DNA from 3 places in the Streptomyces sp. NPDC057963 genome. Region 1 is predicted to be linked to each of the others. Evidence: riboswitches for the same ligand, from Rfam matches in the RefSeq annotation. Region 1 holds a riboswitch; each other region holds the start of a gene.

Region 1 (3,265 bases):
GCCACCAGGTGGAGCTGCTGTCGCTGCTGCGGGCCCAGGGGCGCACGACGCTGATCTCGTTGCACGACCTGAACGCGGCGGCTTCGGTGTGCGATCGCCTGCATGTGCTGCACGACGGCGCGGTGGTCGCGTCCGGCACCCCGTCGGAGGTCCTCACGCCCGCGCTGCTGGCGGAGGTGTTCGGCGTGCGGGCGGCGGTGGTCGAGCACCCGCTGACCGGTGATCCGCTGATCGCCTTCGATCACCGGTCGGCGGTCTCGGCGGCGCCCGCTCCCCGGTGAGGCGCACGGCGCGGTCCGCACGGCACACTCCCGCGACGTACCGGCTTCGAGGAAGGCGTGGCACTGACGGAGCTGCTGTTCTCGCTCGCACCCGAGCGCCGGGATGCCTTCGTCCTCACTCAGGTGCTCGGCCTGGAGTACGCGGAAGCGGCCTCGCTCTGCCGTTGTCCGGTGGGCACGGTCCGCTCCCGGGTGGCGCGCCCGGATCGCACCGGCGGAACTGCTCCTCGCCGCCGAGCACGGGTCCGACGGCGAAGCCGGCTCAGCCGCCGTCGCCGGCGCGGGCCGTCCAGCGTTCCTCGACCTTCGCGATCCTCCAGTACGCCAACGCCACCGCCCACACCAGCACGAAGAGTCCGACGATCAGGTAGCCGACGTTGCCCAGGTCGAGGCCGGAGATCCAGCTCGTGACCGAGTCCCGGAGATCGAGCTTGTCGTGCAACACGGTGACCAGCTCGATCGTGCCGATGAGGAAGGCGACCGCGATCGACAGGCCCGTGATGGCGAGGTTGTAGAAGACCTTGCGTACGGGGTTGGAGAAGGCCCACTGGTAGGCGAAGTTCATGAACGTCCCGTCGAGCGTGTCGAACAGGCTCATCCCGGCGGCGAACAGCAGCGGCAGGCACAGGACCGCGTACCAGGGCAGACCGGCTGCGGCGCCGCTGCCTGCCATGACCATCAGGGTGACCTCCGTGGCGGTGTCGAAGCCGAGACCGAAGAGGAAGCCGAGCGGATACATCTGGCCGGGCCGGGTGACGGACCGGGTGAACCGGCCGAGTATCCGGTTCATGAACCCGCGCGAGTCCAGGTGCTGCTCCAGCTCGGCCTCGTCGAAGCGGCCTGCGCGCATCGCCCTGAACACGCGCAGAATGCCGGCGAGCGCGACCAGGTTCAATGCGGCGATCAGGTAGAGGAAGGACCCGGAGACGGTCGTGCCGACCACACCCAGCACCTGGTGCGCGCCCGAATCCTCGTTGATCAGTACCCCCGCGAGGCGCGCTCCCCCGGCGACCAGTGCCGCCATGGCGATGACCACGCTGGAGTGTCCGAGGGCGAACCAGAAACCGACCGACACGGGCCGTTTGCCGTCGGCCATCAGTTTGCGGGTCGTGTTGTCGATGGCGGCGATGTGGTCGGCGTCGAAGGCGTGCCGCATGCCGAGCGTGTAGGCGGTGATGCCCAGCCCGATGCCGAACGCCTTGGAACCGACCTGGTAGTGCTCCGGCACGACCAGCAGGAACAGCACTCCGAACGCCACCACGTGCAGAGCCGCAATCACCGCCAGCAGCCCCGCGGTACGGATGGTGTCCTCGCGCCGCCATGTGAACACGGCGGAGTCGGGCAGGGTCATGCGGTCACGCTCCAGCACCTCGTGGATGACTTCGTGAGATGCCGTGGCCGGTCTCCTGGCTGACGGGTTCGCTCGCGCTCGTGCCCGCCCCTGCCTTCCCGGCCGCGCTCTGCGGCCAGTGGCGTCAGTGGGACGGATACTCCCCGATCACAGTGGCGAGGGCCGCTCCGGCCTGAGACTCCTGGAGTCTTTCACCGGTCTTCCCGAACACCACGGCGCGCCCACTCTAGGTTCCCGCGAACGGCGCCTACAAGTCCGGTGGCGTGCGCAGCGGTTCCCTCCGGGTCGTGACCGCGGCCTCCGGGGAGGAAACGGCCCGGGGAACGCCCCCACTCCCTCGGCGCGAAGGGCACGGAGGGCGCGGAGGGTCAAGTCCGATTCCCGGCATACCGGCATACCGGAGCTCGTGACGCAGGACCGCACCATGGCGCACGGCCCCGCCATGGCGCACGGCCCCAGTCGTGTCAGCGGATTAAATCGCATGCCAGGGGCGTTGTTCCTGTTCAGCGCCGATTCGTAGAAGAGTGGAAGAATCGGGCAGATCTGGAGGCATGGCTGTGCACGGTGAGTACAAGGTCCCGGGCGGGAAGCTCGTCGTCGTCGATCTGGACGTCGAGGGAGGGGCGTTGCGCAACGTACGGGTGGCCGGGGACTTCTTCCTGGAACCGGACGAGGCGATTCTCGCGATCGACGCGGCGCTGGAAGGCGCTCCGGCCCACACCGACACCGCCGGGCTCGCCGCCCGGATCGACGCGGCCCTTCCCCCCGCGACCGTGATGCTGGGCCTCAGCTCCGAGGGCGTCGCCGTCGCCGTACGCCGGGCCCTCGCGCAGGCCACCGAGTGGAGCGACTACGACTGGCAGCTCATCCACGAGGCGCCGCAGCCCCCCGCGCTCCACATGGCCCTCGACGAGGTCATCACCGCGGAGGTCGCCGCCGGCCGGCGCCCGCCGACACTCCGGGTCTGGGAATGGGACTCCCCCGCCGTCATCATCGGCAGCTTCCAGTCCCTGCGCAATGAGGTCGACCCCGTCGGTACGGAGCGCCACGGGGTCACCGTCGTCCGCCGCATCTCGGGAGGCGGAGCCATGTTCGCGGAGCCGAGCAGCACCATCACGTACTCCCTCGCCGTGCCCCAGTCCCTCGTCTCCGGCCTTTCCTTCGCCGACAGCTACGCCTACCTCGACGACTGGGTCCTCGAAGCCCTCGGCGACATGGGCATCAAGGCCTGGTACCAGCCGCTCAACGACATCGCGACCGAGATCGGGAAGATCGCCGGAGCCGCCCAGAAGCGCGTCGTGGGTCCCGACGGCGGGCCCGGTGCCGTGCTGCACCACGTGACGATGTCCTACGACATCGACGCCGACAAGATGCTAGACGTCCTGCGCATCGGCAAGGAGAAGATGTCCGACAAGGGCACCAAGAGCGCCAAGAAGCGTGTCGACCCGCTCCGCCGGCAGACGGGTCTGCCGCGCGCAACCGTCATCGACAACATGATCGACTCCTTCCGGAAGCGCCACGGCCTCACCCCCGGCCGGGTCACCCCTGAGGAGATGGCCCGGGCCGAGGAGCTCGTACGCACCAAATTCGGTACGGCCGAGTGGACGGCCCGAGTGCCGTAGCCCCTGGGGCC
Region 2 (3,265 bases), on a different contig from region 1:
GGCTGATCATCGGGGATGCGAGGGGCAAGGGCCTGACCGCGATCGGAGACGCCGCGCTGCTGCTGGGCGCGTTCCGGGCGGCCGCACACCGTCAATCCTCCCTGCCCGACCTCATGGCCTACCTGGAGAACAGCGTGTGCTGGAGCATGGTCGAACCCACCGAGTCGGAGCAGGAAGGGGAGTGCTTCATCACCGCCGCGATCATCGACATCCCCGACGCGGGCGAGAAGGTGGAGATGATCAGCTGCGGGCACCCGCCCCCCTTGCTACTGCACGACGGACAGGTCACCGCACTCAATCCCACCCGCCCTGCCCCGCCACTGGGCCTGGGCGAGCTGACCACACCCCAGTACCAGGTGGACACCTTCACACTGGAGCCCGCAGACCTGCTGCTGCTCTACACCGACGGCGTGATAGAAGCCCGGGACCCCGGCAGAGTCTTCTACCCGCTGGCCGAACGCGCCGCCTCCCAGACACACCACAGCCCCCAGGCCGTGATTCACCACCTGCGTGCCGACCTTCTGGCCTATGTGGGCGGGCGCCTGGACGACGACGCCGCCATGGTCTGCATCCAGCGCACCCCCGGGCCCGGGTCGGGGCCGTCGTAGTCGTGACCGTAGACCCGGCCGCGCAGCCGCCGCTCATCGAGCCCCGCCTCTGCGGCTGGTGGTCCGCCGATGTCTTCGGCGCTACGGAGTCGTGTCGCAGTGGGGCGGAGAGCGCCTCATCCGTAGCCAGATGCCGGTTGCCATCCCGGGGGCGGCGAAGGCGGTGGTGGCGGTCAGCCGAAACGCGGCGCGACGTCCGCCCCGAGGGGGCGGACGTCGCGGGCGGAGTGGGCCAGGGCGGGGAAGCGTTCAGGGTCGGCGCCGAGTACCGCGACGCGGAACAGCTCCATGCCCCGTTCGTGCTCCTCGGGGGTGATGCTGCTGACCGCGGCCTCTGAGGCGATCAAGGCAGCGATGAGGACCGCGATCCGGTGATAGCGCCCCGGGATCTCCTCGTCGGGCAGTCCCGACGTGCGCAGGGCCTGCAGCGTCTCTTCCATGGCCAGCCGGGAACCGGCGCCGCCTGACGCGTAGCGTCCCCAGGCCGCGGCGTGCTGGGGCTGATGGCCGAAGGCATCCCTCACGCGCAAGGCCAGGGCCGTGATGCGCTGCTTCCAGTCGCCCTCGGGGCGGTAGCCGTCCATGGCGGCCACGAGGATCCGGTCGGCGACCGCGCGCAGCGTGGATGGACGGGGGGCAAGGTCCGCGGTGCAGGGAAGCCGGTGTGAATCCGGCACGGTCCCGCCACTGTGACCGGTGAGCGTGCTGCCATCCACACGCCACTGGCGAGGTCTGCCGGGAAGGCGGGCGGCACACGGAGACCCGGGAGCCGGGTTGCCGGCCGCGGAGTATGTCATGTTTTCCACGAGGATGGAGCAGACACGCACGGCACCGGTCCGTACTCCTACCCACGACCCTGGTGGTCCGGCGGAGCGCACGCGACTCATCGTGCGCTCGTAGACCTGCGAGGCCCCGGCCCCGCTGTTCGCTGTCCCACAGCTTTTCCGGCAGTGCGCCCACCTGTGGGCCTGACGGCGGCTGCCGTGCCATCCCCGGATCTCCCCTGACGAGAGCAGGCATCCACGGTCCGTGAACTCACACATTTCATCGGCGGCAAGCACACCACCGGTACCTCCGGCGTCCTCGGCGACGTCTACGACCCCACATGATCGTGATGCCGGACGCCGACCTGGACCAGGCCGTCGACGCGCTCATCGGCGCCGGATACGGATCGGCGGGAGAGCGCTGCATGGCGATTTCTGTGGCCGTGCCCGTCGGAGAGGGGACCGCCGACCGTCTCGTCACCGCGCTCAAGGAGCACATCGCCACGCTCCGGATCGGTCGATCGGACGACGCGGAGGCCGACTTCGGGCCCCTGGTGAGCCGGGACGCCGTCGAAAGGGTTCGCCGGTACGTGGACATCGGTGTCACCGACGGCGCCGAACCGGTCGTCGACGGAAGGGACTTCTTCCTGACCCGGGCGGTGGGCAAGGCCAAGGTCATGGAGGTGTGCCTGACCGGTCGCACCATGGACGCCACGGAGGCGGAGCGGGCCGGGCTCGTCTCGCGCGGGGTGCCCGCCGACGAACTGCTCGGCGAGGCGCTCGCCGTCGCCGAGACCGTCGCGGGGATGCCCCTGCCCGTCGCGATGACGGCGAAGGAAGCGGTGTCCCGGGCCTTTGAAACGGCCCTCGCGGAAGGCGCCCGCTTCGAACGCCGTCTCTTCCACGCCGTGTTCGCGACCGAGGACCAGAAGGAGGGCATGACCGCTTTCGTCGACAAGCGGCCGCCCTGCTTCAGGCACTCCTTACCCATGCGACGGTGAGCGGCCCGGAAGTAACAGCCTCCCGGCCCCTCACCCGTCGCTGCCCGTCTCCACCGGACAAGGAACGTACGTACGCCGGTCGGGGTCGACGGCCAGCAGGCCACCGGCCGGCGGCCGGGCGCAGTCTCGGCGCTCGCAGATATGGCAGCCCCGACCGATCGGTGTCGCGGCCCGGGGGTCGTCCAGTGGGCTGATCCGACCCGCCGTGTCGTCCCTGTGCAAGCCGATCCGGCGCTGCAGCGACCGTCTGGGCGACGCGCGCGGTGCGGCTTCGGCGCGGACTGCGTCGGCCGTGGCGGGGACCTCAAGCACTCGGAAACAGCCCAGGTCCCCGACCCTGCTAGTGCTTCTGCCACACAGTGACGTGTGCTTCGAAGTAGTCGTACTCGCGTGGGTTCTGACGCAGGACGCATGGCTCGTCGACTTCGGTGACGAGGTCGAAGTCGTTGGCCAACAGCGTCTTGACCGCCTCCTCGCTAGGTGTGGCGTCCCGCGCGGACCCCAGCCATGAACCAGGGGCGCTGTACTCCGGGTACCAGGACCACGGGCAAGCGATCATGAGAAGTCCACCGCTGCGCAGAGTGCGTTCCGACGCGCCGAACTGTTGCAGGCAGAGCGCCGGATCGGCCACCCGGTCCACCACATTCGACAGCAACACGGCGTCGAAGGTGCCGTCGACCGCCTGCAGGTCGGCGCCGTCCCCGACCTCGAACTCCACGTGTGCACACGTATCCGCGTCCGGGAGCCGCACTTCGACGTCCTTGGTGAACGGCCCCTGCTGCACGATGCTGAACACCCCGCCCCCACCAATGGTCAGGGCCTTGGCGACCTCGATCGACCGTCGGCTGATGTCCACTCCGACCACTCGGTCCTCGACCCAGGTGCTCAACGC
Region 3 (3,265 bases), on a different contig from region 1:
CGGTGAAGCCGCCCTCCGGGCGCACTCCCGCGTGCAGCCAGCCCCCGACCGTGGCAGCGCGCTCACGCATCCCGATCAGTCCGTGCCCCGTCCCCGGACGGGCGTGGTCCCCTCCGGTTCGTCCGTCGTCCTCGACGGTGATCGTCAGCCGCTCGGGGCGGTAGTGCAGGAACAACCGGGCATGGTCGGCACCGGCATGCTTGTGCACGTTCGTCAGGGCCTCCTGGACGATGCGGTACGCGGCCAGGTCGACCGTCGGCGCCAGCGGTTCGGCGATGCCCCGCCGGGTATGGCTCACGGACAGACCGGCGCGCTCGAACGACGCCAGGAGCGCCGGTACGCGCGCGAGGCCCGGCATCGGATCACGCGGCGCCACGGGATCGCCGGACTGCCGCAGCAGCCCTACGGTCACGCGTAGTTCGTCCAGTGCGGACCGGCTGGTGTCCCGGATGTCCTCCAGGGCGGCCACGATCTGCTCCGGCCGCCGTTCCACCAGATGGACGGCCACGCCCGCCTGAGCGTTGATCAAGGCGATGTGGTGCGCGACGATGTCGTGCAGCTCGCGCGCGATCCGCACCCGTTCGGCCGCCACCCGTTGCTGCGCCTCCTGCTCACGCGTGCGCTCCGCGTGTTCCGCCCGCTCCTCCACGGCTGCCACATAGGCGCGACGGGAACGCACTCCGTCCCCGATGGCAGCCGGCAGCGCCGTCCACGCCAGCATCGCCGCGTTGTCGGGGGCCAGCCATGCGCGTGGGTCGCACACCACGGCGGCGCCCACCAGGACGGCGGCCGAGAAGGTTGCCGCGGTCCAGGCGGCACGGCGGTCGGTCAGCGCGGCCACGGTGTAGACCGACACCAAAACCGGGCTGATCACCAGAGGGCTCTCGCGGAATCCGAGCACCTGAAAGGCCACCCCGCAGCCAATGGCGACGGCCAGTACGCCGAAGGGGTGATGCCGCCGCCATACCAGCGCGGAGCAACCGATACCCGCCAGCACCACGGCGGGCCACCGCAAGGAGAACGTGTGCTGGTGCGGTACGACCGAGGAAGCCACGACCGCCAGCCCGAACAGCGCGGCCACGGCCAGTGCGTCCACCACACCGATCCGGGGCCGCGTCCACCGCCTCCAACCGCTGATCACCGCCATGTCACCACCGTAGGGTCAATGGCCGCATCGGGCATCGCCGCGCGGGGCAGGGGCGCCTCGGCCACCGGCCCCTGCGAGTCCGACGGGCCTTCGCCGGCGCACAGCCGTCCACGTCGTGCTGCCCGGCCTGCGGCTCCGCTGTCACGAGGACGGGCGGTGGGGGCCGGGCGGCGAGGAGTCCGAGCCGGATGCCGAGGGCGTCGGGCCCGAGGGCGTGGGCGCGGAGCCACCAGGGTCCCGGGAGACCCGAATCGGTCCGGCGACGTGCGATCACTCACACGAGCGCCCTTTGTGCGGCAGCCCCGAGGAAACGTAATATCGGCAGGTCATCGCCGCGACGGGAGACAGGAAGCCGGTGCGAATCCGGCACGGTCCCGCCACTGTGACCGGGGAGTACAACCCTTCGACATGCCACTGCGCCCGGCGCGGGAAGGCGGGGGGAGCGTCGATCCGGGAGTCAGGACACTGGCCTGTCGCGGGCCCGTTTTGAGGAGCGCGGACTCCCCAGGAGGCTCAACGTGTACTTCGGCATACCTCGCCGCCCCTGTTTCCCCCCTGCCCGGCCCCGTCGTGCCCTGCGCGCCGTCGCCGCGGCCGTCGCCCTGTCCACCACCCTGCTGATCGCGGGCTGCGGCACGGGTCACGGCTCCGCCGGGGACGCCAAGGCCACCGCCTCACCGGCCGAGGGCTTCCCGGTCAGCATCGACAACTGCGGCGTGAGGACGACGTACGTCGAACCGCCCTCGCGCGCGGTCACCATCCATCAGCACCCGGCGGAACTGATGCTCGCCCTGGGCCTGAAGGACCGTATGGTCGGCACCGCCTTCCCCGACTCGGCCGTCCTGCCCGAACTGAAGAAGGACTTCGAGGCGATACCCGAACTGGCGAGGAAGGAGCCGTCCTTCGAGACCGTCCTCGACGCGGAGCCGGACTTCGTCTACGGCGGCTACGGCAGCGCGTTCGCCGAGAACGAGGGCCGTTCCCGCAAGGCGTTCGCCGACGCCGGCATCGACACCTACCTCAACCGCGAGTACTGCGGCAAGAAGCAGGTGACGATGCGCGACACCTACGACGAGATCCGCACCGTCGGCAGCATCTTCGGCATACCGGGCCGCGCCGACAAGCTGGTGGCCGATCTCCAGGGACGCATCGACAAGGCCACCACGGCGGTCAAGAACGACGCCGAAGTCTCCGTCTTCGTGTACGACAGCGGCGACAAGACGGCCTTCACCGCGGGCGGCAAGGGCCTGGGCAGCGAGCTGATCCGGCTGGCCGGCGGCCGGAACGTCTTCGCAGACCTCGACGACGTCTTCGGCGACGTCTCCTGGGAGCAGGTCGTGGACCGCAAGCCGGAGGTCATCGCCATCTACGACTACGCGGGTTCCGGAAGCGTCCGGCAGAAGAAGGAGTTCCTGCTCTCGCAGCCCGCACTCGCCGATGTCCCCGCCGTCAAGAACAAACGGTTCGTGGTTCTGCCACTGACCGCGACCCTGGTCGGAATCCGGTCGGCGTACGCGGTCGACGGCCTGGCCCGCGGCCTGCATCCCGAGAGCTTCCGGTGACGGAGGCACCCGCGAAGGCCGGCGATGAGCCGACGACGCGGCGCCGGCGCCGCGTGAACCGGTCGGGTGACGCCGCCCTCGCGCTCACGCTGGGCGTCCTCGCGCTGCTGCTGGTGCTCTCCGCCACGGCCGGCCTGGCCATCGGCTCGGTGCACGTGCCGCCCGGCCAGGTGTGGGGCATCGTGACACACGCCCTGGGCGCCGACTGGACGGATCCCGACTGGTCCCGGGCCCGGGAGACGATCGTCCTCGACGTGCGCGCACCGCGCGTGCTGCTCGGGGCCGTGACCGGGGCCGGACTCGCGGTGGTGGGCACCGCCATGCAGGCCCTGATCCGCAACCCGCTCGCCGAGCCGTACCTGCTGGGCGTCTCCTCCGGAGCCTCCCTCGGCGCGGTATCGGTGATCGTCTTCGGCGTGAGTGTGTTCGGGCCGGTGTCGCTGTCGGCCGCCGCGTTCGCCGGTGCCCTGGGCTCGCTGCTGGTGGTGTACGCGACCGCCCGCACCGGCGGACGCATCACCTCGGTGCGGCTCGTGCTGTCCGGTGTGGCGACCGC

The links. A riboswitch is a leader RNA that binds a small molecule or an ion and turns the genes downstream of it on or off. The one in region 1 is predicted to bind cobalamin.
Region 2: it holds a riboswitch for cobalamin, as region 1 does, so the genes downstream of both, ACFVT1_RS39280 (aldehyde dehydrogenase family protein) here and ACFVT1_RS34305 (HoxN/HupN/NixA family nickel/cobalt transporter) in region 1, are expected to answer to the same signal.
Region 3: it holds a riboswitch for cobalamin, as region 1 does, so the genes downstream of both, ACFVT1_RS15415 (ABC transporter substrate-binding protein) here and ACFVT1_RS34305 (HoxN/HupN/NixA family nickel/cobalt transporter) in region 1, are expected to answer to the same signal.

The regions. Positions count from the first base shown of each region.
Region 1 covers NZ_JBHVPX010000024.1:3,317-6,581, forward strand. Annotated here, with positions in the region: gene ACFVT1_RS34295 (ABC transporter ATP-binding protein) at 1-281, shown strand, start outside; partial or broken gene ACFVT1_RS34300 (sigma factor-like helix-turn-helix DNA-binding protein) at 324-482, shown strand; gene ACFVT1_RS34305 (HoxN/HupN/NixA family nickel/cobalt transporter) at 544-1,632, opposite strand; cobalamin riboswitch at 1,660-1,862, opposite strand; gene ACFVT1_RS34310 (biotin/lipoate A/B protein ligase family protein) at 2,190-3,254, shown strand.
Region 2 covers NZ_JBHVPX010000041.1:32,589-35,853, forward strand. Annotated here, with positions in the region: gene ACFVT1_RS39270 (PP2C family protein-serine/threonine phosphatase) at 1-608, shown strand, start outside; partial or broken gene ACFVT1_RS39275 (TetR/AcrR family transcriptional regulator C-terminal domain-containing protein) at 782-1,228, opposite strand; cobalamin riboswitch at 1,238-1,409, shown strand; gene ACFVT1_RS39280 (aldehyde dehydrogenase family protein) at 1,714-2,373, shown strand; partial or broken gene ACFVT1_RS39285 (short-chain fatty acyl-CoA regulator family protein) at 2,404-2,559, opposite strand; gene ACFVT1_RS39290 (class I SAM-dependent methyltransferase) at 2,714-3,265, opposite strand, start outside.
Region 3 covers NZ_JBHVPX010000005.1:536,780-540,044, forward strand. Annotated here, with positions in the region: gene ACFVT1_RS15410 (sensor histidine kinase) at 1-1,147, opposite strand, end outside; cobalamin riboswitch at 1,454-1,636, shown strand; gene ACFVT1_RS15415 (ABC transporter substrate-binding protein) at 1,666-2,709, shown strand; gene ACFVT1_RS15420 (FecCD family ABC transporter permease) at 2,763-3,265, shown strand, end outside.